Regions from separate parts of the Streptomyces prunicolor genome, predicted to be linked through region 4. Evidence: riboswitches for the same ligand, from Rfam matches in the RefSeq annotation. Region 4 holds a riboswitch; each other region holds the start of a gene.

What was found. A riboswitch is a leader RNA that binds a small molecule or an ion and turns the genes downstream of it on or off. The one in region 4 is predicted to bind cyclic di-AMP.
Positions count from the first base shown of each region.
Region 1: linked by a shared signal. The riboswitch ahead of OG588_RS37165 (M23 family metallopeptidase) and the one ahead of OG588_RS23700 (M23 family metallopeptidase) in region 4 are both predicted to bind cyclic di-AMP.
Region 2: linked by a shared signal. The riboswitch ahead of OG588_RS42935 (peptidoglycan DD-metalloendopeptidase family protein) and the one ahead of OG588_RS23700 (M23 family metallopeptidase) in region 4 are both predicted to bind cyclic di-AMP.
Region 3: linked by a shared signal. The riboswitch ahead of OG588_RS01345 (NlpC/P60 family protein) and the one ahead of OG588_RS23700 (M23 family metallopeptidase) in region 4 are both predicted to bind cyclic di-AMP.

Region 1 is NZ_CP108676.1:8,090,365-8,097,498, reverse strand. It holds gene OG588_RS37180 (GNAT family N-acetyltransferase) at 1-2,206, opposite strand, end outside; gene OG588_RS37175 (HPr family phosphocarrier protein) at 2,395-2,676, shown strand; gene OG588_RS37170 (GntR family transcriptional regulator) at 2,898-3,602, opposite strand; gene OG588_RS37165 (M23 family metallopeptidase) at 3,791-4,546, opposite strand; cyclic di-AMP (ydaO/yuaA leader) riboswitch at 4,560-4,719, opposite strand; gene OG588_RS37160 (pitrilysin family protein) at 4,936-6,324, opposite strand; gene OG588_RS37155 (M16 family metallopeptidase) at 6,321-7,134, opposite strand, start outside.
Region 2 is NZ_CP108676.1:9,468,495-9,475,628, reverse strand. It holds gene OG588_RS42950 (Glu/Leu/Phe/Val dehydrogenase dimerization domain-containing protein) at 246-1,424, shown strand; gene OG588_RS42945 (TetR/AcrR family transcriptional regulator) at 1,469-2,083, shown strand; gene OG588_RS42940 (SGNH/GDSL hydrolase family protein) at 2,204-2,989, opposite strand; gene OG588_RS42935 (peptidoglycan DD-metalloendopeptidase family protein) at 3,185-4,126, opposite strand; cyclic di-AMP (ydaO/yuaA leader) riboswitch at 4,131-4,293, opposite strand; gene OG588_RS42930 (alpha-galactosidase) at 4,596-6,668, opposite strand; gene OG588_RS42925 (tyrosine-protein phosphatase) at 6,838-7,134, shown strand, end outside.
Region 3 is NZ_CP108676.1:307,625-314,758, reverse strand. It holds gene OG588_RS01345 (NlpC/P60 family protein) at 182-1,828, opposite strand; cyclic di-AMP (ydaO/yuaA leader) riboswitch at 1,837-2,010, opposite strand; gene OG588_RS01340 (DUF1996 domain-containing protein) at 2,345-4,393, shown strand; gene OG588_RS01335 (glyceraldehyde-3-phosphate dehydrogenase) at 4,494-5,939, opposite strand; gene OG588_RS01330 (SCO5918 family protein) at 6,097-6,423, opposite strand; gene OG588_RS01325 (DEAD/DEAH box helicase) at 6,489-7,134, opposite strand, start outside.
Region 4 is NZ_CP108676.1:5,184,867-5,192,000, reverse strand. It holds gene OG588_RS23720 (dihydrofolate reductase family protein) at 1-65, shown strand, start outside; gene OG588_RS23715 (alginate lyase family protein) at 237-1,460, shown strand; tRNA gene OG588_RS23710 (tRNA-Met) at 1,546-1,619, opposite strand; gene OG588_RS23705 (PP2C family protein-serine/threonine phosphatase) at 1,770-2,927, shown strand; cyclic di-AMP (ydaO/yuaA leader) riboswitch at 3,162-3,318, shown strand; gene OG588_RS23700 (M23 family metallopeptidase) at 3,330-4,337, shown strand; gene OG588_RS23695 (aldo/keto reductase) at 4,390-5,334, shown strand; gene OG588_RS23690 (PrsW family intramembrane metalloprotease) at 5,347-6,654, opposite strand; gene trmB (tRNA (guanosine(46)-N7)-methyltransferase TrmB) at 6,704-7,134, opposite strand, start outside.

The DNA of each region.
Region 1 (7,134 bases), 2.9 Mb from region 4:
GCGCGCGGTGCACGTCGACGCCGTACTTCCCGAGCAGCTCGCAGGTGTCGTCGACGCCGAGCGTGAGGCCCTGCCCGCGCGCGAGCAGGCCGCCGATCAGCTCGGCGGACCCCTTCTCGTCGATGTCCTCGAACTCGGGCACCCGCCCGGGGTCGACGGCCTCGCGCCGCCACTGGGCGTACTTCACGGCTTCGGCGAGGGCCCGGACGGCACGCTCGGCGGCGGGGTAGGCGGGGATGAGGCCGCCGCCTTCGGATGCCGGCACCGCGGTGGGCGGGCGTTCGGTACGGCTGGCAGGTTGGACACCGCCTTCGACGCCGGGCGTCTTGGAACCAGCCTGTGGTGCCGTGCTCATCGCGGCCGACAGCGCCTCCGCAAGCCCCCCGAGCTCCACGTGCACCACCAGTACCGGCTTCCCGGGAACCTCCTGGGCAGCCGACCGCAACGCCTCGGCCAGCGCCGCGTCCTCCTCGGGGCCCTCCCCCACCGCGGGTATCGCGGTCACGACCACCGCGTCGCAGGAGTCGTCGGCCAGCGCCCCGGACAGCGCCCGATGGAAGTCCACCGCCGTCGCCGCCGTGGTCAGATCCAGCGGAGCGAGCGGCCGCAACCCCTCGGAGAGGCACGCGTCGTACGTCAGCAGCCCCAGCGATTCCGAGTTGCCCACGATCGCCACCCGCGCCCCGCCGGGCAACGGCTGCCGCGCGAGCAGCAACCCCGTGTCGACCAGCTCCGTGATCGTCTCGACGCGGATCACCCCGGCCTGCCGCAGCAGGGCGGACACGGTCGCGTGCGGCAACCGCGTCGCCCGTACGGCATGTCCTTGGGGGGCGGATCCGGCGCCCTGGACCACGACCAGCGGCTTCGCCGCCGCGGTGCGCCGGGCGAGGCGGGTGAACTTGCGGGGGTTGCCGATGGACTCCAGGTACATGAGGGCGACGTCGGTGTCGGGATCGTCGTACCAGTACTGAAGGACGTCGTTGCCGGACACGTCCGCGCGGTTGCCGGACGACACGAACGTGGAGACGCCGGTGACTCCGGTGACCCCGCCGCCGCGCCGGTGCAGCCGGGACAGCAGGGCGATGCCGATGGCACCGGACTGGGCGAACAGGCCGATGCGTCCGGGGCGGGGCATCTCGGGCGCGAGGGACGCGTTCAGCCGTACGTCGGCGGAGGTGTTGATGACCCCGAAGGCGTTCGGCCCGATGATGCGCATGCCGTACGTGCGCGCGTGGCGCACGAGTTCGCGCTGGCGCTCGCGTCCCTCGGGGCCGCTCTCGGCATACCCGGCGGTGACCACGACGATCCCCTGCACCCCGTGTTCGCCGCACTCGGTGACGACTTCGGGGACGTGCTCGACCGGGACGGCGACCACTACCAGGTCCACAGGGCCTTCGATGTCACGCACCGAGCGGTACGCCGGCACCCCGTCGAGGTCCTTCTGTTCCTCGGGGAAGGCCTTGTTCACGGCGTACAGGCCACCGGTGAAACCGGCGTCCCTGATGTTGTCGAGAACGCTGCGGCCCACCCCTCCGGGCGTACGCCCCACCCCGACGACGGCGACCGACCCGGGCCCCAACAGCCGTCGTACGGACCGCGCTTCGGCGCGCTGCTCCCGCGCGCGCTGCACGGCGAGGGACCGGTCCGTGGGTTCGAGGTCAAACTCCAGGCGTACGACGCCGTCCTCGAAGCTGCGCTTCTGGGTGTAGCCGGCGTCCGTGAACACCTTGATCATCTTGTTGTTGGCGGGCAGCACCTCGGCGGCGAAACGGCGGATGCCGCGCTCGCGGGCGACGGCCGCGATGTGCTCCAGGAGGGCGGAGGCGACACCCCTCCCCTGGTGCGCGTCCTGCACCAGGAAGGCGACCTCGGCCTCGTCGGCCGGGGCGGTGGCGGCACGCCCGTCGGCACTAATGCGGTCATAGCGTACGGTGGCGATGAACTCGCCGCCGACGGTGGCCGCGAGTCCCACCCGGTCCACAAAGTCGTGGTGCGTGAAGCGGTGGACATCCTTGGCGGACAGACGAGGATACGGCGCGAAGAAGCGGTAGTACTTCGACTCGTCGGAGACCTGCTCGTAGAAGCTGACCAGGCGATCGGCGTCGTCGACGGTGATGGGCCTGACGCGCGCGGTACCCCCGTCGCGCAGCACCACGTCGGCTTCCCAGTGGGCGGGGTACTCGTGCCGGTCCGACGAGGTCTGCATGGGCCCCAGCGTACGGCTCGCGTCTGACAACGGCGCGAGGCAGTCTGGGGGAGAAAGCAGCATGGGGAAGTCGGGCCGAGGCCGCGGTCCGACGACTCGCTCCGGACGGTCCACAGGGCCGCTCCGGGCTCGCTTCACGTGTGGGAAACTGGTCTAGACAACCCTGAGACTCTGAAGGGCAGCATCACATGGCTGAGCGCCGCGTCAACGTCGGCTGGGCGGAGGGCCTTCACGCCCGCCCCGCCTCCATCTTCGTCCGGGCCACCACGGCCTCGGGTATCCCCGTGACGATCGCCAAGGCCGACGGCAACCCCGTCAACGCGGCCTCCATGCTCGCGGTTCTGGGCCTGGGCGCCCAGGGCGGCGAGGAGATCGTCCTCGCGTCGGACGCCGAGGGCGCGGACGCGGCCCTCGACCGCTTGGCGAAGCTGGTCGCCGAAGGTCTTGAGGAACTCCCCGAGACCGTCTGAGGTATCCCCTTCTTTGCGCCTAGACCGGCGCCGCTCTCGCGGAGGCGGTTGCGCGCCGCAGGGGTTCCTCAATTGATGGTTGCGGTGCTTTTCGCCGCAAAACACTGCACACAACCTCGAAGGGCTCGTCCGAATTACCGGGCGAGCCCTTCGCAATTCCACTTACGGGCAGCAGAAATAATCCCCCGCGAATTATCTCCTCTTTGTATACGGTGCCCGTGTTAATGCCGCAGGCCGGACATGTTTACGGGAGGTTGCGAAGTCCTCACACGGTCCGTGCCGTTCGCGCCGTTCGCCCCGCCGGGAAAGCGCAGCCGGTGCGCGGTGCCCGCGCGCTCGGTGTGCAGGGCGGTGATCGCCCGCGCTCGCTCGCTGTCGCCGCGCGCCACCGCGTCCACGATGGCGCCGTGCTCGGCCCAGGACTCCACGGGGTTGGCCGGTACGTCCACCGCGTACATCCAGGCGATCTTGTGCCGCAGCTGGGTCAGCATCGAGGTCAGCGCGGGGCTCCCGGAGGCCTGGGCCAGCGTCTCGTGGAACCAGCTGCCCAGGGAGCGCAGATCCTCGCTGTTGCCCCTCCTGGCGCGCTCCTGGCCCAGCCTGACGAGGCCGCGCAGCACCTTCAGGTGAGCCTCGGTGCGCCGCTGGGCGGCCCGCGAGGCGCCGAGCGGCTCCAGCAGCATCCGCATCTCCAGCAGGTCGGCGGCCTCCTGCTCGGTCGGTTCCGCGACGCACGCGCCCGCGTGCCGCCGGGTCACCACGAACCCCTCGGCCTCCAGCGTGCGCAGGGCCTCCCGGACGGGGACGCGCGAGACGCCGTACCGGCGCGCGAGGAGTTCCTCCGTGAGCCGGCTGCCGCGCTCGTAGACACCGGCGACGATGTCGTCCCGGATCGCCGTGCATACCGAGTGCGCCGGAATACGCATGTCCGACCTCCGCCTTAATCCCCGTGAAACGTCGACGATTGACGTGTGTTCCGTGACTCTATTGCAATCAGCGGGAATTTCCGATGGCGGACCGGAATCCATGCATATTTTTTGGACAGATGGGCCCTGGAAAGGCCGAAAGCCCCGGCCGGATGGGCCAGGGCTTCGGGAAGTGCGGCGGTGAGTCGTCAGACGTTCACGCCGTGCTTGCGGAGGTAGGCGACGGGGTCGACGTCCGAGCCGTACTCGGCGGTCGTGCGGGCCTCGAAGTGGAGGTGCGGTCCGGTGACGTTGCCGGTCGCCCCGGAGAGGCCTATCTGCTGGCCCGGGGTGACCGTCTGGCCGACGGAGACTCCGATGGACGACAGGTGGCCGTACATGGTGTACATGCCGTCGGCCATCTTGATCACGACCTCATTGCCGTACGAGCCTCCCCAGCCGGCCTCGACGACGGTGCCGGAGCCGACCGCGTGCACGGAGGTGCCGGTCGAGGCGTGGAAGTCGATGCCGGTGTGGACACCGGAGGACCAGAGGGAACCGCCGGTCTTGTAGCCGGTGGAGACGTACGAGCCGGTGACCGGTGCGACGAAGGTGTTGAGCCTCTTGCGCTCGGCGGCGCGGGCGGCACGTACCTCGGCCTCGCGCTCCGCCTTGGCCTGCGCGGCGGCCTTGGCCCGGGCGGTCTCCTTGGCCAGGGTTTCGGCGGCGGCCTGCTCCTGGGCGACGGCCTGGGCGTCGATCTTCTCGGCCACGGAATCGCCCATCGCGACGACGGGGGTGAGGCCGGTCTGTTCGGGGGCGGGCTCCGCGGCGAACGCGGGGGCACCGGCGAGGGTGCCGACGACGCCGGTGGTGGTGAGGGCCGCGACACTCGCGACACGAACGGTGGTGCGGTGGGTCCGGCTCGGGCGACGGTGCTTCCCGGTGGCGCGGGTGAACGCCATGGAGTGGCTGGTCCTTTCCTTCCTTCTCGCCTACCGGGTTAGCTGACGGGTTCGGAGCAGGAAGGTCTCCTACGGACCCCCTCGCTGTGCGCGCGGGCGTCCGATTCACCCCAGGGACGTGGGTCCCCGGCTCCCCTGGCTCGCGCCGTACGGGGACTCGGCGATGACTGTCCGGTGCCGCGAGTGCGGCGCGGTGCCTGACGGACAGCCGGACCGACGCTAAGGGGGGCCACTTTCAATCCCCAAACGGATCACGGAATTTGTTGCACATGCCACAGGGCAGACAGGCAACCTCTCCCCCAATTCGGACATTAAGAGGCCCTGATGACTCTTCAGTCACCAGGGCCCCCACGCGCGCGCGTGCCGCTCTTCGGCTCGCTACTGGTCGTCTACTCGGCCGCGACGACGGTCACTTCGCCGATACCGAGAGCCTCCACGGGCTCCTTGATCTGCTCCGCGTCGCCGACGAGGATCGTCACCAGACGGTCCACCGGGAAGGCGTTCACGACCGCCGCGGTGGCCTCCACGGTGCCGGTCGCGGCGAGCTGCTGGTACAGCGTCGCCTGGTAGTCGTCGGGCAGGTGCTGCTCGACCTGGTCGGCCAGCGTGCTCGCGACGGCCGCGGCGGTCTCGTACTTGAGCGGCGCCACCCCGACGAGGTTCTGTACGGCGATGTCCCGCTCGGCGTCGGTGAGTCCGCCCTCGGCGAGCTTGCGGAGCACCGTCCACAGGTCGTCCAGCGCGGGACCGGTGTTCGGGGTGTCCACGGAGCCGCTGATGGCGAGCATCGAGGCACCCGTGCCGTCGGGTGCCGACCGCAGCACCTGGCCGAACGCCCGCACACCGTAGGTGTAGCCCTTCTCCTCGCGCAGGACGCGGTCCAGGCGTGAGGTGAGGGTGCCGCCGAGGCAGTACGTGCCGAGCACCTGGGCGGGCCACACGCGGTCGTGCCGGTCGGATCCGACCCGGCCGATGAGCAGCTGGGTCTGGACGGCGCCGGGACGGTGCACGATCACGACCCGCCCGGTGTCGTCGGCGGTGACCGGCGGCACGGGACGCGGCTGTGCGGTGGAGCCCGTCCACGAGCCCAGGGTGTCGGCGAGCAGCGCGTCCAGGTCGATGCCGGTGAGGTCGCCGACGACCACGACGGTGGCCGTGGCGGGGCGGACGTGCCGCTCGTAGAAGGCGCGTACGGCCCCGGAGTCGATCTTCTGGACGGTCTCCTCGGTGCCCTGGCGCGGACGCGACATGCGCGAGGTCACCGGGAACAGCTCCTTGGAGAGCTCCTTGGCCGCGCGGCGGGACGGGTTGGCCGTCTCGTGCGGGATCTCGTCGAGGCGGTTACGGACCAGCCGCTCGACCTCGCTGTCCGCGAAGGCGGGCGCCCGCAGCGCGTCGGACAGCAGGCCGAGGCCCTTGGCCAGCCGTGAGGCCGGTACCTCCAGGCTCAGGCGCAGTCCGGGGTGGTCGGCGTGCGCGTCGAGGGTGGCGCCGGAGCGCTCCAGCTCGGCGGCGAACTCCTCGGCGGAGTGCTTGTCGGTGCCCTCGGAGAAGGCCCGCGCGGTGATCGTGGCGACACCGTCCAGGCCGGCCGGTTCGGCCTCCAGGGGTGCGTCCAGGAGCACCTCGACGGCGACGACCTGCTGGCCGGGGCGGTGGCAGCGCAGCACGGTCAGGCCGTTGCCGAGCGTCCCGCGCTCCGGGGCCGGGAAGGCCCACGGCCTGGCCTCGCCGGCCTGGGGCTGCGGGTGGAATTCCATCGTGGCGAGCTCGGTCACTTGGCCGCCTCCTCGTTCTCGTCGCCGGCCTCGGCCGCCGCTTCGTCGTCCTCGTCGGCATCCTCGTCCGCGATGGGCTCGTAGACGAGCACCGCGCGGTTGTCGGGGCGCAGGCGGGCCTTGGCGACCTCCTGCACCTCCTCCGCCGTCACGTCCAGGACGCGCTGTACGGCGGTCAGGGCGAGCTGCGGGTCGCCGAACAGGACGGCGTACCGGCACAGTTCGTCCGCGCGGCCCGCGACCGTGCCGAGCCGGTCCAGCCACTCGCGCTCCAACTGGGCCTGGGCGCGCTCCATTTCCTCGGCCGTGGGGCCCTCCGCGGCGAACCGGGCGAGCTCCTCGTCGATGGCGGCCTCGATGACCGGCACCTCGACGTCACCTGACGTCTTGACGTCCAGCCACCCCAGGGAGGGCGCCCCTGCCAGCCGCAGCAGACCGAAGCCGGCGGCGACGGCCGTACGGTCGCGCCGTACAAGGCGGTTGTAGAGGAGCGAGGACTCGCCGCCGCCCAGGATGGTGAGGGCGAGGTCGGCCGCGTCGGACGCGCGCGTGCCGTCCTCCGGGAGCCGGTAGGCGCACATCAAGGCGCGGGCCGGGACCTCTTCCACGACGACCTCGCGCAGCTCGCCGCCCATCGTGTCGGGCAGCGCGCCGTCACGGGGTGTGGGCTTGCCGTCGTGCGAGGCGATGGACCCGAAGTACTTCTCGATCCAGGCGAGCGTCTGCTCGGGGTCGATGTCGCCGACCACGGACAGGACGGCGTTGTTGGGCGCGTAGTAGGTGCGGAAGAACGCGCGCGCGTCCTCCAGG
Region 2 (7,134 bases), 4.3 Mb from region 4:
CCTCCAGGTGGAGTCGGTCAGGCTTTCCATTATGGTCGACCCCTCTGACAACGCCGGTGGATCGGCATCCCGGAGCCCGCATTCCAAGGAAAGACCAAAGTTCCGCCCCTGAGGTTGACACCACGGGGTGGAGGTCCACACCACGGGGCGGGACTCGATCTTCCGTTGACAGGACGCGACACCGCTTCCGATACTGACTCGCCGTTCAGTACCCGGCCTTCCGGCCGACGCCGCGAGGAGTCCCCATGACCGCCCCCTTGATGTCGCTCACCTGGACCGACCACGTCACCGGCCGCCGGGGCTTCCTCGTCGTCGACCGGCTGGTGCGCGGGGTGTCCAGCGGCGGACTGCGGATGCGGCCGGGCTGCACGCTCGACGAGGTGGCGGGGCTGGCCCGGGGCATGACCATGAAAGAGGCCCTGCACTACGACCCGGAGGGCCGCTACCTCCCCCTCGGCGGCGCCAAGGGCGGCATCGACTGCGATCCCCGCGACCCGGTGTCGTACGGCCTCCTCGTGCGCTACCTGCGCGCCATGCGGCCGTACATCGAGAGCTTCTGGACGACGGGTGAGGACCTCGGGCTCAGCCAGGACCTGGTCGACAGGGCCGCCGTGGAAGCCGGGCTCGTGTCGACGATCCAGGCCGTGTATCCGTTGCTCAACGACGAGACGGAGGCGCGGCGGCGGCTCGCGGACGCCTTCGCGGTCGAGGTGGACGGCATCGGTCTCGACGAGCTGGTCGGCGGCTGCGGGGTCGCCGAGTCGGTGCTCGCGGCGCTGGACCGGGCGGGCGTGCCGTACGCGGGGACGCGGGTCGCCGTGCAGGGGCTGGGAACCATGGGCGGGGCCACGGCACGGTTCCTCACGCGCGCGGGGTTGACGATCGTCGCCGTCGCCGACGTCAAGGGCACGATCGCGAACCCGGCCGGCCTCGACGTGGACGCGCTGCTCGCGGCCCGGGACGGGTACGGCACCGTGAACCGTTCCGCGCTGCGTGCCGGCGATCGCGAACTCCCCGGCGAGGACTGGCTGTCCGTAGCGGCGGAGGTGCTGGTTCCGGCGGCGGTGTCGTACGCGATCGACACCACGAACCAGCAGGGGATCACCGCCCGCTGGATCGTCGAGGCGGCCAACATGCCCGTACTACCTGAGGCTGAGGAGCTGCTCTCCGCGCGTGGGGTCACCGTGCTGCCGGACGTGGTCGTGAACTCCGGGACGAACGCCTGGTGGTGGTGGACCCTGTTCGGCGACATCGGCGCGGACGCGGACGAGGCGTTCGCCCACACCCGGCGTTCGATGCGTGCCCTGATCGACCGGATGCTGGCCCGCGCGGACGCAGACGGCACCACACCGCGCGCCGCCGCGCACGCCATCGTCGCGGAGCGGCTCCCGGTCATCGCGGAACGGTTCGGCTGGTACCGGTGACCTACGGGACAACGCCCCTATGGGCAACGGCTTAGGGTGACCGCGTGGCGAGAGTGCGGTTGGGCGTGGCGGAGCGGCGGGCGGAGTTGCTGCGGGCCGCCGTCGAACAGATCGAGGCGCGAGGGGTCGCGGCGGTCAGGATCGCCGACGTGGCCTCGGCGCTCGGGGTGAGCAACGCGCTGGTGCTCTATCACTTCTCGACCAAGGAGAAACTGGTCGCCGCCGCGTTCACGTTCGCCGCCGAGGACGACCTCGCCCATCTGCGCAAGCTGCTCGGCCGCCGTACGACCGCGCTGCGCCGACTGCGGGCCGCGCTGCGCTGGTACGCGCCGACCGGGCAGGCCAAGGGCTGGCGGCTGTGGATCGAGGGCTGGGCGGCGGCACTGCGCGAACCCGCCCTCCTGGACGTCACCCGCGATCTCGACCGCCAGTGGAAGCAGGCCCTCTCCGAGGTCATCGCCGAGGGAGTGACCGTGGGCGAGTTCCACTGCCCGGACCCGGCCACCACCGCCCTGCGCCTGACAGCCCTCCTCGACGGGCTCGCCGTACAGATGACCGCCTACGGGGGCACGGTGTCGCGGACGCGGGCCCTGGAGTGGGTCGACGAGGCGCTGGCACGGGAACTGGGCCTGGAGCGGGCGGCGTTGGCCGCTCCCTGAGCCGTCCCTTCAAAAGCCGCCTCTTCGAGGAGACGCCTTCCGAAAAATGCCGCCTCTCCGAGGGGGCAGCTCCGCACCTGTCACCCCGTTACCGCGTCGCCCTATCGGCGCGTCGCCCCGTCAGGCCACCCGCTCGATCCGCATCTTGATGTCGTCCGGAGACAGCGCGCCCTTCGCCTCCACGTGGTCCCCCGAGGACTCGCCCCGCAGTCGGCGCCCGATCCACGGCACCAGGTACTCGCGCGCCCAGTGCACATCGTCGCGCCGGACGTCGAGCGTGCCGCGCGGCGGCAGCGGGGGCCAGGGCTGGTCCGGGTCGGCCGGGACCTCGACGCCGAGGACCTGGCCGGCGCGGAGTGCCACGCGCGTGTGCCCCTCGGGAGAGAGGTGGAGCCGGTCGCCGTCCCAGGCCCGCCGGTCCTGGACCGTCTTGAGGGACCACAGGTCGAGCACCGGACAGCCGTAGCGGTCGGCGATGGCCCGCACATGTCCGTTGTAGGTGGCGATCTTGCCGCGCAGATGCTTGAGCACGGGCACGCCGCGGGTGTCGAAGCCGGTCGTCACCATGACGGTGCCGACGGCGGCGGTGAGGTCGGCGACCGCGCGTTCGAAGCGCTCGGCGACCTCGTCGGGGTCGGTGCCCGGACGGATGATGTCGTTGCCGCCCGCGGCCAGGGTGACCAGGTCGGGCCCGATCTCCTTGGCCCGGGTGAGCTGGTCGGCCACGATCTGGTCGAGCAGCTTCCCGCGCACCGCGAGATTGGCGTACTCGAAGTCGCCCTCGGGCCGCCGGTCCGCGAGCAGTACCGCGAACCGGTCGGCCCAGCCGACCATCGCCCCGTCGGGCCCAGGATCGCCGACGCCCTCGGTGAAGCTGTCCCCCACCGCCACGTACGACCCGATCACTGATCTGTTGTCACTCTTCGAATCGTTAGCCACGGCAACCATAATTCACCCTGAGCTGTGACCTACGCGATCGTATTTAGGGGTTGACGGGCGGTGATATAAGCCACTTGTAAAGGGTTGTCCAAAGTCGGAATAACCCTCTGATCAGGGGCGTTGACCCCGGAACTGCCCGGCGCCAGGCTCCGGGCTCCGGTGTCAGCCGACGGTGACGCCGTGCGAGCGCAGGTAGGCGACCGGGTCCACGTCCGAGCCGTAGTACGGCGTGGTCCGGATCTCGAAGTGCAGGTGCGGGCCGGTCACGTTGCCGGTCGCGCCGGAGAGGCCGATCTGCTGGCCCTCGGTCACCGTCTGGCCGGCCGAGACCGACAGCTGCGACATGTGGGCGTACTGCGAGTACTCGCCGTCCGCGTGCCGGATGACGACCTCGTTGCCGTAGGCGCCGTCGTAGGCCGCCGAGACGACCGTGCCCGCGGCGACCGCCTTGACGGTGGTACCGGTCGGGACGACGAAGTCGACGCCGGTGTGATAGCCGCTGGACCACATGCTGCCCGCGACGTGATAGCCGGTGCCGATGGTGCCGCCGGTCACAGGGAGCGTGTAACCGGTGGAGGTACTGGTGCTGTTGTCGCTCTGCGCGGCCGAGCTGCTCTTCGACGAAGAAGAAGAAGAAGAAGAAGCAGAGGACGACGAGGACGAAGAAGACGAAGTACCGGACGACTTGGACGAAGTGCCGGTGTCCGTCCCGCCCGTCGAGGCCTTCTTGCCGAGGGAGAGCTTCAGGCCCGGGTGGATCAGCGACGGGTCCCCACCGATGACCTCGCGGTTGTCCTGGTAGATCTTCTTCCAACCGCCGGTGACATCCTGCTCCTCGGCGATCTTCGCGAGCCAGTCGCCCGCCTTCACCGAATACGTCTTGACGCCCGCGGTTTTCGCGGTCGCCGCCTTCTCCGTCGCCGCCTTCTCAACCGCCGGAACGGACTGAACTGCCTTTTCCGGAGCGGAAGTCGAAGGGGCGGCATGAGCGCCTGCAGCCCCCACGAGCGGAAGGGCGAGCGCGGCACCGCCGGTTCCGGCTACGGCTATCGAGCGGGTGAGGCGCTGGGCCTTCGGGCGGCGGTGCTTACCCTTCGCGGGCATGACGAATTCCTCTCCGGCGCCTGCGAGGTGAGCTGTCGGGTGCGAGCTGGAGATGCCCGGCCGCGCGCTGGTCGCGACTTAACCCCAAGCCCGTTCCGGAGACCGGAACAGGCGTCTTACCTGTGGGTCCCCCGCTCCTGCCGCGTACGGGTGGGTGAGTACGGAGTCCGGTCGGCGGCAGGATTGGGCGTCCGTCCGGATTGGTGGCGAACGTAAGCGAGGAAGACGCAAAGGGACAAGCAGGAGGTTCCACGGATTTGCGTTTCTTGTGATTGCCTGTGGGAATTCACAGTCACCCTCCGTGAATTCCCCGGGCCTCGACTCCTCAATTCCCCTGCAAAAGCACGTCAATTACGTGAACATGACCAACGACCCACGGTCACGAATATGACGCTGCTCACGTACACGCCCCTCAGGTCCCCTTATTCCAGAGCGAGTTGGAACGAAGGCTGCAATTAGGACAGAGCGCTCAGATGCGACGCAGCCGGAGAACCGTCGCATCAAGGTCACCGCGCAGCCCGGTGCGCAACCCGTGGTGCAACAGCACGGCCCCCCGGTGTACTTCACCCGTTTCGAGGCATTCGTACGAAGCTGTCGGGTCGAGCCCGCGCAGCCGCAGCGCCGGCAGCGGCTCACCGTAGTGCTGCGCCTGGAGCAGGGCGAGGACGACGGTCTCGTCGCCGCGCACGTACTGCACGGCACTGAGTCCGCCGCTCGGCGGGCGCAGCCGGTGGAGGTCGCCGTGCTGCACGAGAGGCCTGATCTCCTTGTAGAGGTCCACCCAACGGCGGGCCTCGGCGAGCTCCTCCTCGGTCCACTCCGAGAGGTCGCCGCCCACCCCGAGCACCCCGGCCATGGCGCTCACGAACCGGAAACGCAGGCTGCTGACCCGGTCGTTGAGCTGAGTGTTCGGGCTGTCGGTGACCCAGGCGGCCATCACGCGCGCGGGGTGGATCTGGCTGAAGCCGTGCTGGATGGCGAGCCGGTCGAGCGGGTCGGTGTTGTCCGAGGTCCACACCTGGTCCGTACGGCTCATGATGCCGAGGTCGATCCGGCCGCCACCACCGGAGCAGGACTCGAAGGCGACGCCCGGGTGGGCCGCCCGCAACCGGTCGAACAGGGCGTACAGGGCGCGCACATGGTCGACCCAGAGGCGCTGCGGATAGGCGTCACCGGGCCAGCCGGCATCCGTGAAGCAGCGGTTGAAGTCCCACTTCACGTAGTCGATGGGGGCGCTCGTGAGGAGCGTGTCGAGCCGCTCCCAGAGGTATTCCTGGACATCCTCGCGAGCCAGGTTCAGCACGAGCTGATTGCGGAACTCCGTCCGCTTTCGTCCGGGTTGGAACTGCACCCAGTCGGGATGCGCGCGGTACAGATCGCTGTCCGGATTGACCATTTCGGGCTCGACCCAGATACCGAACTGCATGCCGAGCGCGTGCACGTAGTCGGCGAGCGGCTTGAGGCCGCCGGGGAAGCGGTCCGGGTTCGGGGTCCAGTCGCCCAGTCCGGCGCGGTCGCTGGTGCGCTTCCCGAACCAGCCGTCGTCGACCACGAACAGCTCGACCCCGGCCGCCGCCGCGCGCCGCGCGAGCACGCCCTGCTGCTCCTCGGAGATGTCGAACTGCGTGGCCTCCCAGGAGTTGTAGAGCACCGGCCGGTCCTGGTCCGCGTCCGGGATGACATACGTCCGCTGGTAGTCGTGCCAGGTGCGGCTGGCGCCGCCGAAGCCGGCGTCGCTCCACAGTCCGGCGAAGACGGGGGTCGTGAAGGACTCCCCCGGCGCCAGGAGGAGCAGCCCGGAGTCGTCGTACCCGGCGCCGCCGCCGATCTGCACGCGCGCGTCCGGGAGTTGGGCCACGGCGATCCGCCAGGACCCCGACCAGCCGAGGGCGCAGCCGTAGACCTCGCCGCGCTCCTCGGTGGCGTCGAGGTCGAGCGCGACCCAGGGCAGATGCTGGTGCCCGGTGTGTCCGCGCCGGCTGCCGATGACCTTCTCACCGTAGGTGAGGTCGGAACGCACCAGCCGCGACTCGGCGGCCCACCGCCCGTGCAACTGCGACAGCCGCCACCCCTCCCGCTCGGGCAACGTCCACACGGCGGAGTCGGCGCGCAGCAGCTCCAGCGCCTCGTCCCCCTCGTTGTCGAGGGTCGTCCAGCGCTCTACGACGTCGCCGCGCGTCCGGTAGTGCAACGTGATCGCGAGGCCGGTGTCCCGGAACCGGAGCCGCAGTTCGTCGCCCTCGGTGTCGTACCGCTCGAAGGTCCACTCCGTGCCGCGACGCTCGGGCGTGCGCACGGACAGGGCTGGGCGTGCGAAGCGGGGGCCGCCCTCGACGGGGTACTCCTCGCGTCCGTCGAGCGGGGACTCGAAGGAGGAGCCCACGGGCAGCGGGCGGGCGGCGAGTTCCTCGGCGTCGGCGAGCGCGATCACCGGGCCCCAGTGCAGGTGGAGCAGCTCGTCGTGCTCGGTGAGATGGACGGCGTAGCTGCTTGTGGGGCCCGACAGCACCCACGTACGGCCGTTCTCGGCGATCTCCAGCATCAGGTCCCTCACAGATTCGAACAAGTCCACTCAAGCAGCAACATCATCAATGGCCGAGGCCTGCGAGGCAACGCCTGTGGACAACTCAGAGCCTGTGGAATCGATGTCGTATCGTCGGAAGCGTGCCCGCCGGTGAGCCGCGTCGTCGGGCCGAGTGGGAGGAGTCCTCGTGACGCAGCAGATTCCGTCGACCGAGCCGGAGTTGTCCGGAGTGCGCAATTTCCGGGATGTGGGCGGGCTGCCGACGGTGGACGGACGGCGGGTGCGGCACGGGGTGCTGTTCCGCAGCGGTCATCTGGCGCACGCGACCGACGAGGACGCGGCGTTCCTCACCTCCCTCGGGCTGCACACGATCTTCGACTTCCGCAACGCGTCGGACCAGAAGCTGGAGGGTCCCGACGTCGAGCTGCCCGGCGTGCGCAATGTGAATCTGCCGCTGTCCGACCCGGCGGACGGCTCCGAGTTC
Region 3 (7,134 bases), 4.9 Mb from region 4:
CTGTTCGTCCTCGTCACCCCGCACCAGCGGTGGGCCCGCCTGCCGGGGCACGGTCGTCGTGTCTCTGTCGACGCTACGACCGTGTCCCAGGATGCACCACTCGTACGGGTCCATGACGCGGTTGGCCGGGAGTGTCGCGGGGTGTGCGGTCAGGGCCGGGAAATGCCCGGCCCCGATCGGATCAGGCGGGCCGTACGGCGCCCCGGATGGCGGCGGCACCGGCGTAGAAGATCGACTCCTCGCGTATCGGCGTACCCGGGCTCGGCGCGTGGATCATCAGGCCGTTGCCGGTGTAGAGGCCGACGTGGTCGATGCTGTCGTAGAAGAAGATCAGGTCGCCCGCGCGGATGTCCGCGAGCGGGACGAGCGCGCCGGCGCCGGACTGTTCCTGGGCGGTGCGCGGGAGGAGGACGCCCGCGGCCTTCCAGGCGGCCTGGGTGAGGCTGGAGCAGTCGTACGCGTCCGGTCCCGCCGCGCCCCACAGACACGGCCTGCCGATCTGTGCGCGGGCGAAGGCGAGCGCGGTGCTGGTCTTGCTGAGCGTGGTGGGGTCCTGCAGTGCGGCGGGTACGGCCGCGGCGGGCGCCGGGCTGATGGTCGGGGCCGGAGGAAGAATGATCTCCGGGGCCATCGTCGGAGCCGTGGGCAGGGTGAACTCGGGAGCGACGACCGGGGCCGCGGCGAAGGAGACCTCGGCGGCGGGTGGGGTCGGCTGCCACTCCTGCTGCGGCGGACGCCAGTCCGGTTGAGGCGTGAGGTACGAGGTGCGCTGCTCGGTCACCATGGGCATCTGGCCTGTGGCCCAGACCTGTTGCTCGGGGAGGACGGGCAGCTGCCCTGTTTCCCAGGCCTGTTGCTGGGGCACGACCGGCATCTGGCCTGTGGCCCAGGCTTGTTGTTCGGGCACGATGGGCAGCTGCCCCGTGCCCCAGGCCTGCTGCTCGGGCATGACGGGCAGCTGCCCGGTCGACCACGTCTGCTGTTCGGGGACCATGGGCATCGCCCCGGTCGACCAAGTCGTCTCCGCTGTGGGCCAGTTGGTCTGCGCGGGCGGCCAGGTGGCACTCGCCGGGGCCTGTTCGGCGCGCGGAGCGGCGATGTACGGGAGCAGGTTCAGATCCGCGGTGAGTGGGTCGAAGGCCGGTGCCGGGGCAGTCGCGACGGCGAACTGCTGTGCCTCCATGACGGGCGTGGGCGGCACCTCGATGGACGGCACGGGCGGCAGGTCGAGGACGGTCGCCTGGGGCATCTGGGCCATCTGCTGCATTTGTGGTGCCTGAGATGCCTGCACCGCGGCGATCTGAGGCATCTGGGGGGCTTGCGGCGCGGCGGGCGGCAGTGCGGCGACGGGTCCGGCTGTCAACTCGGCGACAGGCGCCGCGAGTTGAGGGGCGGCGGGCCCCGGCACTCCGGTCCCCGCGGTCAGTTCGGCCACGGCGCGGCCGGACTGCGCCTCAAGTGCTCGGGCGCCGCCTTCGGGCTCGGGGCGCCGTTCGGACCGCTCGGGCCGGGCTGCGGCCGGACGGGCGGGAGTCCTGCGGGGCGGTAGGGCCGCCGGTACGGTCGGGCCCAGTTGAGCGCGGGCGCGGTCGAACAACTGCCGGGTGACGGCGTCCTGAGCGGGGTCGGAAGGACGCGACGCGCTGGGACGGGGCTCGACACGCTGGCGTGGAGCGCCGGACATCTTGCGCGTGGCGTTGTAGTTTCCGGTGGCCGTCTCGGCCCTGTCGTAAAGGGAGTTGATCCGCCGCTGCACTTCGTCACGGCTGGGTCGGTCGTCCACGGTGGGGCCACTGCCTCCGGTGCGCGTACTTCGTTCTGCCGGCATGGCAGACGTGCTCCTTCCGTATCGCGCCTACCGAGTTAGCTGTCGGGTTCGGGCGGCCGATCACGGAAGGATTGCCCTACGACCCTTGCCCGGATGGGCAGTTGGGCCGATTCACCCCAAGTCGGTTGGGTCCCCGGTTCCGGCTGTCGCGAGCGACAGACCGGATTCGGCGCAAACCGTGCGGCCCGGCGCTGATCGCCGGAGTAGGTCGTACGGTCTGAGCGCCAACTTAGCCAACGTGTGTGCCTCGTGTGAAGGTTGAAGCGCGATATGTCCGATACGTTTTTGTGACCTTTACCTCTCCCAAACGTGTCGCGGGCTCATGGGTCCGCCGGGCCGGGTGATCCATATGAGGTCGCTATGAATTTTTGGGACGGTTGAACACACCGGCGTCCGGCTCCGTATTGGAACGGGGGATTTCCATGCCGGGACGATCCGGGCCGACCGATACGTGTAGGAGCAACTTCCTTGGCACGCAACACGCGCAGACGCCCCACAGGCGCACGACGCGCGACGATGGCAGCAGTCGCCCTGATGCTGGGCGGCGGAGGACTGGTGGCGGCGAACGTCTACGCGTCGGCGTCCGAAGGTGGTTGGGGCGGTGATTCTGCCCAACAAGGGTCTCCGGATGCGGCCTCGGACGGCGCCACGATCGACTGCCCGGACATCGGCACCCAGTTGACAACGGTCCCCGACGAGGCGAAGACCGAGGTCGACACCCAACTCGCGCTTCTGGACCAGCAGATAACCGAGGCCTACCAGAAACTGAAGGACTCGACGGAGTCCATCCGCCAGGACGCCTCCTTCGCCGACAACGCGATCATGAATCCGTTGAAGGAGAAGCGCGCCGCGACCATCGGACGGATCGGCGACGCCATCGCGCGTGTCGGGGACCGCCCGGAAGGCCTCGACGCCCTCGCGGGCTGCACCCTGATCGCCCCCACGAACGGCGACGAGAACGGCAGCGGGGGCGACGACCAGAGCGGTAGCGCCGACCCGACCGGCCAGGACCAGCAGCAGGGCGACGGCCAGGACCAGCAGGGCAACCAGCAGTCCAGCAACGGGCCCGTCGCCTCGGACTACGCGGACATCACCTCCGTACAGCCCAACGTGAACACCCCGCAGGACCAGGCCGACGCCTCCCGCGGCACGTTCGTCACCGCGTGCGGTGTCAACGAGAACGGCCTGTTCAACTCGGACAACGTGATCGTCGCGCCCGGAGTCACCAACGGCGCCCACCACTTCCACGACTACATCGGCAACCAGTCGAACAACGCCTTCGCGAGCGACGACGACCTGGCGAAGGCCGACACGAGTTGTGAGAACCCGGGCGACAAGTCCACTTACTACTGGCCCGTGTTGCGCCTGCAGAACGGCAAGCAGGAGCAGGACGCCGACAAGCCCGGCGGCGGTACCGAGGGCAACTCCGGTCAGATCGTCACCGCGAAGGCGGCCACGCTGACGTTCGTGGGCAACCCGAAGAGCAAGGTCGTCGCGATGCCGCGCCTCCTGCGCATCATCACCGGCGACGCCAAGGCCTTCGTGAACGGCCCGGCCAACGCCAACGCCTCCTGGAGCTGCACCGGGTTCGAGGACCGGCAGCTCAAGGACAAGTACCCGCTGTGCCCCGCGGGCAGCGACGTGGTGCGCACCTTCAAGTTCCAGAGCTGCTGGGACGGCCGCAACATCGACAGCGCCAACCACCGCACCCACGTGGCCTTCGAGGCCGCCGACGGCTCCTGCCCGGCGGGCTTCGAGGCCATTCCGCAGCTGGTGCAGCGGATCGTCTACGACGTGAACGCGCCGAGCCTCCAGGACGGTGGCAAGACGACCCCGCTGTTCGCGGTGGACTCCTTCCCCGAGCAGCAGCACAAGCCCGTCACGGACCACGGCGACTTCATCAACGTCTTCGACGAGGGCCTGATGAAGGACATGGTCAACTGCATCAACGACGGCAAGAAGTGCGGCGCCGGGACGGACGACGACCCCGGTACCGGCGGCGGTTCGGGCGGCGGCTCGGGTTCGGGCGGCGGCTCGGGTGACCCGGAGGCGTCCCCGACGGCCACCGACACCGCTACGGCGGCGCCCTCCGGCTCCGCGTCCGACGCGCCCAGCGGGAACGGCGGCAATGAGGGGAACGGCGGCAACGGCGGCAACGCCGGGAATGGTGACAACGCCGACCAGCCCACCGCGGATCCCGCGACGAGCGCCCCGGACACCGAGACCAACGCCCCCGAGCCCACGGACACCCAGACCACCGACCCCGGTGACCTGACGACCGCGGTCTCGGTCCCCAAGGCCGACACGAAGACCGAGGGGTCCAAGTCGACCGAGACGCAGGGGAGTTCGGACAACGGCTCCGGCGGCCAGGTCGGCAGCCCCACGGCGACGCCGCCTGACTCGTCCTCGGGCGGGGAGAGCTACGCAGCCGTAGGCCCCAACCAACCGCAGGCACAGGGCGGACTGGCGGAGACCGGCGCGAATCTGTGGCCCGCCGTGGCCGGCGCGCTGCTTCTCATCGCCGGATTCGTGGTGCTCTACCGAGGTAAGCGCAGTACACGCTGACACACAGCACGTCCGTGCACGTCTGTGACAACGACGGCCCGGCCGCCCCGACTTGGGGGTGGCCGGGCCGTCACATGTTCAACGCGCGAGGCAGAAGACCTCAGACAGCCGGCGCGGGATACGTCGGGTACTCGACCCCGGAGACGTGCTGGACGACCCGGACGACCTGGCAGGAGTAGCCGAACTCGTTGTCGTACCAGAGGTAGAGGATCGCGTTGTCGCCGTCGACCTTGGTGGCGCCCGCGTCGATGATCGAGGCGTGGCGCGAGCCCATGAAGTCGCTCGACACCGCGTCGGGGGCGGTGGTGAAGTCGATCTGCCGTTTGAGCGGAGACGTGAGCGAGACATCGCGGAGGTGGTCCAGGACCTCGGCGCGGGTGGTCTCGCGGCCGAGCCGCAGGCTGAGGATCGCGATCGACACGTCCGGCACCGGGACCCGGATCGAGCTGCCGGTGATCGGCGCCTTCAGGTCGGGCAGCGCCTTGGCGACGGCGGAGGCGGCACCGGTCTCGGTGATCACCATGTTCAGCGGCGCCGAACGGCCGCGACGATCGGCCTTGTGGTAATTGTCCAGCAGGTTCTGGTCGTTGGTGAACGAGTGGACGGTTTCCACATGGCCGCGCAGCACACCGTACTCGTCGGCCATCGCCTTCAGCGGCGGCACGATCGCGTTGGTGGTGCAGGACGCGCAGGACAGGATCTGCTCGTCCGGCTTGATGGTGTCGTGGTTGACGCCGTGCACGATGTTCGGGACGTCGCCCTTGCCGGGCGCGGTCAGCACGACCTTGTCGATCCCGGGCCGCAGATGCTGCGAAAGTCCTTCCCGGTCACGCCACTTGCCCGTGTTGTCGATGAGAATGGCGTCCTTGATCCCGTACGCCGTGTAGTCGACCTCGGACGGGTCGCCCGCGTAGATCACCTTGATCTCGTTGCCGTTGGCGATGATCGTGTTGCTGGCCTCGTCGACGGTGATCGTGCCCTGGAACTGGCCGTGGATCGAGTCGCGGCGCAGCAGCGAGGCGCGCTTCACGATGTCCTGTTCGCCACCCTGTCGTACGACGATGGCGCGCAGCCGCAGCCCGTTGCCCGAGCCGGCCTTCTCGATGAGCAGACGGGCGACCAGGCGGCCGATGCGGCCGAAGCCGTAGAGGACGACGTCGCGGCCCTCGCGGCGCTCGATCTTGTCGGCGCCGGTGGCGCCGGCGACGGCCTCGGCGGTGAACTCCTCGACGGACAGGCCGCGTTCGTCGCTGCGGTGGGTCGCGGCGAGCATGCCGATGTCGATCTGCGAGGGGCCCAGGTCGAGCGTGGTGAGCGTCCGCAGGTAGGGGAGGGTCTCGACGACGGAGAGCTCCTCGCCGGCGATCTGGCGGGCGAACCGGTGGGTCTTGAGGATGCTGACCACCGACTTGTTGACCAGGGAGCGGCTGTGCAGCAGGACCGTGACGTCCCGCTCGCGGTGCAGCTTCCCGATCATCGGGATCATCGACTCCGCGATCTCCTCGCGGGTCTTCCAGTTGGTGAACGAGTCCTCGTTGACAGGCACAGAATTCTCTTTCGAGCTAGGCGGCGCTCATATGCTAACCCGCTGTTCATCTGCTCGTTCAGCAGGGGTACCGCCCGGCCCGTGGCAGGCCCGGAACGCCGAAAGGGCCCTGCCGACGTGCGTCGGCAGGGCCCTTTCGGCTGTACTGGTGTCGCTTCTACACGGTTTCCGACACGTCCTGGGCCGCGCCGCTGCCCAGCAGGGCCGACGCGTTCTCCAGCGGAGTCAGGACGTGCACGGGCACGGCCTCGGGCAGTCCGTGGCAGGTGAAGCCGAGCCGGGTCATGGCCCGGATGACCTCGCCGCTGTTGAAGTCGCGGGGGTCCTGCCGGGTGATGACCTGCCCCACCTGCTTGACGGGGTAGCGGCGCCGCCCGATGGTCACGGACTCACCCGTGACCAGCTCGGGCTTGATGCCCTTCATCGTCTCCAGGACACCCATCTTGGTGAGGTCGAAGGGATACCGGGCGATGACACAGCGCATGTTGCCTCACAGAGAGAAGGGAGGATCGGGGGCCGAACGGGCGCCCGAAGGCGCCGAGTTGGTCCTCAGGCCGCGGAGCCGAAGGACGACCGTCGCTGCCCCCGGCTGCTGCCGCCGGCACTGCTGCCGCTGCCGCCACGCCGAGCCGCACCACCGGTGGACCGGCCCTCGCCGGCCCCGGCCGGACGGCCACGACGGCCCCGGGACGACGACGAGGACGGGCTACGGCGGGTGCGCTCGCGCTCCACGACCGGGGCTTGGATGACGACCGGGACGCCGGACGGGGCCTGAGCGCCCGTGATCCGGGTCAGCTCCTCCTCGCCGGAGCGCACCGCGGTGACCTCCGGGGTGACGCCTGCCGCGGTCATCAGCCGGGTGAAGTCACGGCGCTGGTCGGGAGTGACCAGCGTGACGACACTGCCGGACTCGCCCGCACGGGCCGTACGGCCGCCGCGGTGCAGATAGTCCTTGGGGTCGGTGGGCGGGTCGACGTTGACGACCAGGTCGAGGTTGTCGACGTGGATGCCGCGGGCCGCGACGTTGGTCGCCACCAGGGCCGTCACATGCCCGTCCTTGAACTGGGCGAGCGTGCGGGTGCGCTGCGGCTGGGACTTGCCGCCGTGCAGACCGGCCGCGCGGACGCCGTTGTTCAGCAGGTGCTTCACCAGCCGGTCCACCGCGTGCTTGGTGTCCAGGAACATGATGACCCGG
Region 4 (7,134 bases):
CGGTGGTCGTACTTCCGGAGTACGAGGAGCGGGCGAAGGTGCCGAACCGCCATCTGCTGGGCTGACCCGGGACACCTACCCCAGAAAAGTGTGACACTTCCGCGAAAAGTGTCACACTTTTTCGGGACACCTACCTCCCCCCCGGGCTCCCCGACCGGCCCATCAAATCCTGCGCCCCACTCCCCACCAGGTCACGCTCACAAAGAACCGGTGCGGACAACGCGGAGGTAGGACACATGAGGTCAGTGGGCCGGCGGCACGCCATCACCTTGCTGGGCGCGTCCGTAGCCGTAGGACTACTCGCCTCGTGCGGAACGGCGGACACCGGCACGCGAACCATGGCCCGGGCACTCCCCGCAAGCGCCGCGTTCACGCACCCCGGGGTACTCGTCAGCAAGGCCCAGCTGGACGCCGTACGCAAGAACGTCACCGCCGGCAAACAGCCCTGGCTGAAGGCGTACTTCGGGATGCGGGACAGCAAGTACGGGTCGTACAAGTACACGGCGAAGCCGTACGCGGACGTCGACTGCCCCTGGAACGGCAAGGCCGCGCACGGCTGTGTCGAGGAGCGCGAGGACGCGATCGCGGCGTACACGCAGGCGCTGCTGTTCAGCATCACCGGGAAGCAGCATCACGCGCTGAAGGCGCGGGAGATCATGGACGACTGGTCGGCGAAGATGAAGGAGCACACCTCCGACGACGCCGGACTGCAGACCGCGTGGGCCGGTTCGACCTGGGTGCGGGCGGCGGAGATCGTGCGGTACGCGCCCGGCGCGGGGTGGCCGGCGGACCGGGTCAAGCGCTTCGGGACGATGCTGCGTACCGCCTACGAGCCGGAAGTCACCAAGGACCTCCCGGACTACAACGGCAACTGGGACCTCGCGATGACGGACGCGGCGATCGGCATCGCCGTGTTCCTCGACGACCACAAGGCCTTCGACGCGGCCGTCAAACGCTTCCGCGACCGCGTGCCCGCCTACTTCTACCTCGCCAAGGACGGCAAGGTGCCGCTCACCCCGGTGGGTTCGAAGCTCACCACACCGCAGAAGCTGACGACGTACTGGTTCAAGCAGACGACCTTCAAGGACGGCGTCGCGCAGGAGACGTGCCGAAACTTCAAGCACGTCGGGTATTCGCTGGCCGCGACCGCGCACATCGCCGAGACCGCCTGGCACCAGGGCGTCGACCTCTACGACGGGGTCAAGGACCGGCTCAAAGCGGCCCTCGAATTCCACGCCCGCTACCAGCTCGGCGAGCCCGCGCCCGCCTGGCTGTGCGGCGGCAAGGTCGACCGGAACATGGGCCCCGACCTGGAGGTCGCCGTCAACCACCTGGAGGGCCGGCTCGGCGTGAAGGTGCCCGCCGCGCACAAGCTCGCCGAGTCCACCCGGCCGGCCGGCAGCGACGACCTCTTCGTCTCCTGGGAGACCCTCACGCACGCCGGGAACACCGCGGACTGAAGTCACCGAGAACACCGCTGATCGAAGTCAGCCGGAAACACCGAAGGCCGGAACCCATTTCTGGATTCCGGCCTTCGGCCTTGAGTAGCGGGGACAGGATTTGAACCTGCGACCTCTGGGTTATGAGCCCAGCGAGCTACCGAGCTGCTCCACCCCGCGCCGTTGTGTTCCCAACCATACGCCATCCGCGGGGCCTCCTTCACCACCTTTGCCTCCGGGCCACCTCCGGCCTCTTCATCCGGTCGGCCCACACCACTCGCCGTCCGCCCCCGCCCGGGGAAACCTGGACGCGTGGAGGAGGGTCCGTACGTGCGAGCCGGCGGGCGCCTCCCCGGCGATCCCACGCCCGACCCCGGCCTCGGCGCCTACCCGGCACCCCACCCCGAGGGCGAGGGCCGGCGGATCTCGTACGCCCGCGCCGTCGTCCGCCGACTCCCCGCGCTGCTGCTGATCGGCGGGGCGTTCTACGACTACCTCACCCCGCAGGACTTCACCGCGGCCCCGTTCTTCACCGCTGCCCCGCTGGTCGCCGCCCCGCTCTACTCGCGGCGCGGCACCGTGCTCACCGGCCTGGCCTCCGTCGCCGTCGTCCTCGCGATCCACCTCAGGCTCGGCATAGTCCTTCACACCGGCGCGATCACCGAGGCGGCCACCGTCGCGACGGTCGCCGTCCTGGCCGTCCTGATCAACGTCCTGGTCCGCCGCGGCAGCGAACAGCTCGCCTCCGCGCGCGAGATCGCCGAGGCCGCCCAGCGGGCCGTACTGCCCGAACCGGCCGAGCGGATCGGCGGGTTCGAGATCGCGGCACGGTACGAGGCGGCGCAGGAGGGCGCGTTCATCGGTGGCGACCTGTACGCGGTGCAGGACACCCCGCACGGCGTACGGCTGGTCGTCGGCGATGTGCGCGGCAAGGGCATGGGCGCGGTCGCCGCCGTCGCCGTGGTCATCGGGGCGTTCCGGGAGGCCGCCGAGCAGGAGGCCACCCTGGAGGCGGTCGCGCAGCGGCTGGAGCGGGCGCTGGCGCGCGAGGGCACCCGGCGCGACGGGCTCGACGCGTTCGAGGGGTTCACCACGGCCGTCCTCGCCGAACTCCCGCACGGCGACGGCGTCGTACGGATCGTCGACCGGGGACACCCGCCGCCGCTGCTCCTGCACGAGGACGGCACCGTAAGCACGTTGCAGGTCCAGGAGCCCGCACTGCCCCTGGGAATGGGCGAGTTGGGGGTCTGGCCCGACCGCGCCGAGGAGTTCGCGTTCCCGGGCGGGGCCACCCTCCTCGTGTACACCGACGGCCTGTCCGAGGCGCGCGACTCCCGCGGTGTCTTCTACGACCCCGGGGAGCGGCTGGCCGGCCGGACCTTCCGTACCCCCGCGGCGTTGCTCGGCATCCTCGCCAGGGAGGCGCGCCGGTACTCCGGGGGCTGGATGACGGACGACATGGCGATGATCGCCGTACGCCATCCCTGACCGGATATCACGGGCCGTGACCGGTCGAGCGCCCTCCGCATAACAACTGATACACCGTCAATACCTGTGGGAATCCTGAGACTTGGCCAACTCGCCCGTTTTTCGCCGGTGGTGGGCCGTTCGTCCAGCAAGGAAAGGTTAATGATCAAGCCGAACAGCTTGGAAACGGGCGCCCGTGTCTATTAACGTTCGATAACGCAGCGCGGTCGTCCCAGCCGTCACTAGAGATGGCTCCGTGCGCACGCGCCGAATCCTGAAAGGGAACCGGGGAACCACCACTTGGGGTGAATCGCTCGTCGACTGCCGTGGAAACACGGCCGGTTTACGCGCGTAGGAGACCTTCCTGCTCCGAACCCGTCAGCTAACCCGGTAGGCGAGAAGGAAGGAAAGGAGCACGCCCACGTGGCGTCCAACCAGGCTGCCCCAGAAGCCCCTGTCGTCTACGGCGGTTACCGCCCCGACGAGGGCCCCTGGGAGGAGTGGAATCCCAGCGCGGAGACCGTTGCTCCCAACCGCGGCAAGCACCGTGTCGCCAAGCAGCGTGGTGGCGGGGGATTCGCCCGCAGCTCCACCGTCCTGGGCGTCGGTGTCATAGCCGCCGTCAGCGCGGGCGGTATGGCGAGCGCCAACACCGGCAAGCCGCCGGTCTCGATCTCCATGCCCGACCTGCCCTCCGTGGGTCATCTGCTGGACGACTCCTCCAGCACCCCCAAGGGTTCCGCGACCGCGCTCAGCAGCGTCGGCGTCAGCAGGACCGAGACCGCCAAGGGCGCCTCGGACGCGGGCGAGTTGCTGCGCAACCGGATCATGGAGCAGGCCGAGTTGCAGCAGCTCCAGGTCGACGGCAAGTCGAAGGCGGCCGTCGAGGCCGCCGTCGCCAAGCAGGTCGACGACGCCGCCGCCAAGGCCGAGAAGGACGCGGCGAAGAAGGCCGCCGACGCGAAGAAGGCCGCGGAGGCCGCCGCCAAGAAGAAGGCCGAGGCCGCGAAGCTCGCCGCGCTGGCCAAGCAGTACACGCTGCCGGTCGGCTCGTACACGATCACCGGCACCTTCGGCCAGGCCGGCTCGATGTGGTCCTCCGGGTACCACACGGGTCTCGACTTCGCCGCTCCCACCGGCACGCTGATCAAGGCGATCCACAGCGGCACGGTCACCGAGGCGGGCTGGGCAGGGTCGTACGGGTACCGCACGATCCTCACCCTCGACGACGGCACCGAGCTGTGGTTCTGCCACCAGTCCTCGATCAACGTCAGCGTCGGGCAGAAGGTCTCCACCGGTGAGGTCATCGGCCGCGTGGGTGCCACCGGCAACGTGACCGGACCGCACCTCCACCTGGAGGTGCACATCAACGGCGCCGCCACCGCGAGCGACCCGGCGCCCTGGCTGCGCAGCAAGGGCCTCAACCCTTAAGGGCCTCAAGGGTCTGGAATATCCGGTTCCGGTCCGGCGGTTGACGTGGAGCATGACTTCTCTTCGCAAGCTGGGCCGGTCCGACCTTGAAATCTTCCCGCTGAACCTCGGCGGCAACGTCTTCGGCTGGACCGCCGACGAGGCGGCCTCCTTCGCCGTGCTCGACGCCTACACCGCCGCCGGGGGCAACTTCGTCGACACCGCCGACTCGTACACGGCGTGGATCGAGGGCAACAAGGGCGGTGAGTCCGAGACCGTCATCGGCAAGTGGCTCAAGTCCCGCGGCAACCGTGCCGACGTCGTGATCGCCACCAAGGTCAGCCAGCACCCCGACTACCTCGGTCTGTCCGCCGCCAACATCAAGGCCGCGGCCGACGCCTCCCTGCGCCGCCTGGGCACCGACTACATCGACCTGTACTACCCGCACTTCGACAAGGAGGAAGTGCCGGTCGAGGAGATCGTCGGCACGCTCGACGAACTGGTCAAGGCGGGCAAGGTGCGGCACATCGCCGCCTCCAACATCTCGCCGGAGCGACTCCAGGCGTCCCTCGACTTCTCCGACCGCGAGGGCCTGGCGCGCTATGTCGCCATCCAGCCCCACTACAACCTGGTCTCGCGCGACACCTACGAGGGCGAGCTGCGGGACGTCGCCGAACGCGGCGGACTGTCGGCCCTCCCCTACTTCTCGCTGGCGGCCGGCTTCCTCACCGGCAAGTACCGCCCCGGTACGACGGTCGACAGCCCGCGGGCCGGGCGCGCGGCGCAGTACCTCGAATCGGAGCGCGGCCAGCAGGTGCTGACCGCCCTCGACGAGGTCGCCCAGGCCCATGACGCCCCGGTCGCCACGGTGGCCCTCGCCTGGCTCGCCGCCCAGCCCACGGTCGCGGCCCCGATCGCCTCCGCCCGCACGGTCGAGCAACTCCCCGCACTGCTGGGCGTGGCCGAACTGGAGCTGACGGACGCGGAGATCGCCCGCCTCACGCAGGCGTCGGCGTAGCTGTCCTTGGAGCTATGACCGGTACGGGTTGTACAGGGGAGTCCCGTACGACCCGTACACCGGCGGCCACGGCGGCACCACCACCGGTACCGGCGGCGCCGTCCGCCGCGCCGCGAAGTCCAGCGCGGGCCGCGCCACCTCCCGCCGCAGCCACAGCTCGTGCAGCAACTCCCTTTCCCGTACGACGAAGTCGGCGCCGGCGCGACCCCGCCCGGCCCGGTGTCGTAGGAACGCCAGGGAGGTCGCGTAGGCCTCGTACTGGGCGACCGAGCGGCCCGCCGGTCTGCCGAGGTGGTGGCGGGCGTAGTCGCGGGCCAGCCGCCGTGCCTTCATCGAGCCGAGCACAAACGGTTCGGCCGGGGTCAGCCAGCCCGCGTAGACGTAGACGGGCAACTCCTCGCGCACGGTGCGCAGTTCGCGTTGCCGGGTCCAGACCGCGAGCCAGGTCAGCAGGCCGAACATGGGGACCATGAAGAGGCCGTAGACCTCGAAGAAGCCGTACTGGCCGAAGGTCGAGGAGCCGTTCCAGATCGCGTGCATGCCCATCGCGAGGAGCAGGCCGGTCAGCGGGACCAGGACGCGGCGGATGTGGTGGCGGTCGGGGGAGAGCGCGGCGATGCCGAAGCCGATGCCGGTGAGGACGGTGAACAGGGGGTGCGCGAAGGGGGACATGACGATGCGCACGAAGAAGGTCGCCGCGGTGACGGAGGTGAAGCCGCGGTCGCCGGTGAGCTGGTCGGTGCCGAAGGCGGTGCCGAGGTAGAGGATGTTCTCGGTGAACGCGAAGCCGGTGGCGGTGACCCCGGCGATCACCACCCCGTCGACGATCCCGGTGAAGTCCCGTCTGCGGAACAGGAAGACGAGGAGTACGGCCGCGGCTTTCGCCGACTCCTCGACGATCGGCGCTATGACGGTCGCGCCGAGGGTGTCCGCGCTGGTCGGGTCGGCGGTGGTCGTCGCTATCCACCTGGTCGCGAAGCTGTTGGCGACGATCGCTATCAGGGCCGCGGCGCAGGCGCCCCACGCGAAGGAGAAGAGCAGGTTCCGCCAGGGCCCGGGGTCGACGCGGTCCAGCCAGCGGAAGGCGGCGACGAGGAGGGGTACGGGGAGTACGGCGAGCCCGAGGCCCACCAAGAACCCTTCCGTACCGGTCTGTTGGCGGACCAGCGCGAGGATGACGAGCCCGGAGAGCGTGAGCAGGGCGATCAGCCCGCCGTAACGGACCCACTTCCGCTGCCACCACCGCTCCCGCGGCCCGTGCCCGGACACACCACCGGCGGGGTGGCCGGGGTGCGGGGGGTGGAGCGGAAACGTGGCCACGGCATCGACCCTAACGAGGTAAGGGCACGGCCCGCGAGGGAGCCTGGCGTCAGCGCTGGTCGTCAGTGCTGGTCGTCGTCTGGTCGTCGTGGGGTACGCGACGGAAGAGCAGATCGTTCACGACATGACCCTTGTCCAGTCCCTGGCCCTCGAAACGGGTCAGCGGCCGGAACTCCGGACGGGGCGCAAAACCGCCCTCAGGTTGGCTGTTCTCGAATTCCGGATGCGCGTCCAGCACTTCGAGCATCTGCTCCGCGTACGGCTCCCAGTCGGTCGCGCAGTGCACGGTCGCCCCGGGCTTGAGCCGGGTCGCGGCGAGGGTGAGGAACTCCGGTTGGATCAGGCGGCGTTTGTGGTGCCGCTTCTTGGGCCAGGGGTCCGGGAAGTACACGCGCAGTCCGTCGAGCGAGTCCGGGGCGAGCATCTCGCGGAGCAGGATGATCGCGTCCCCGTTGGCGACCCGGATGTTGGACAGGCCGT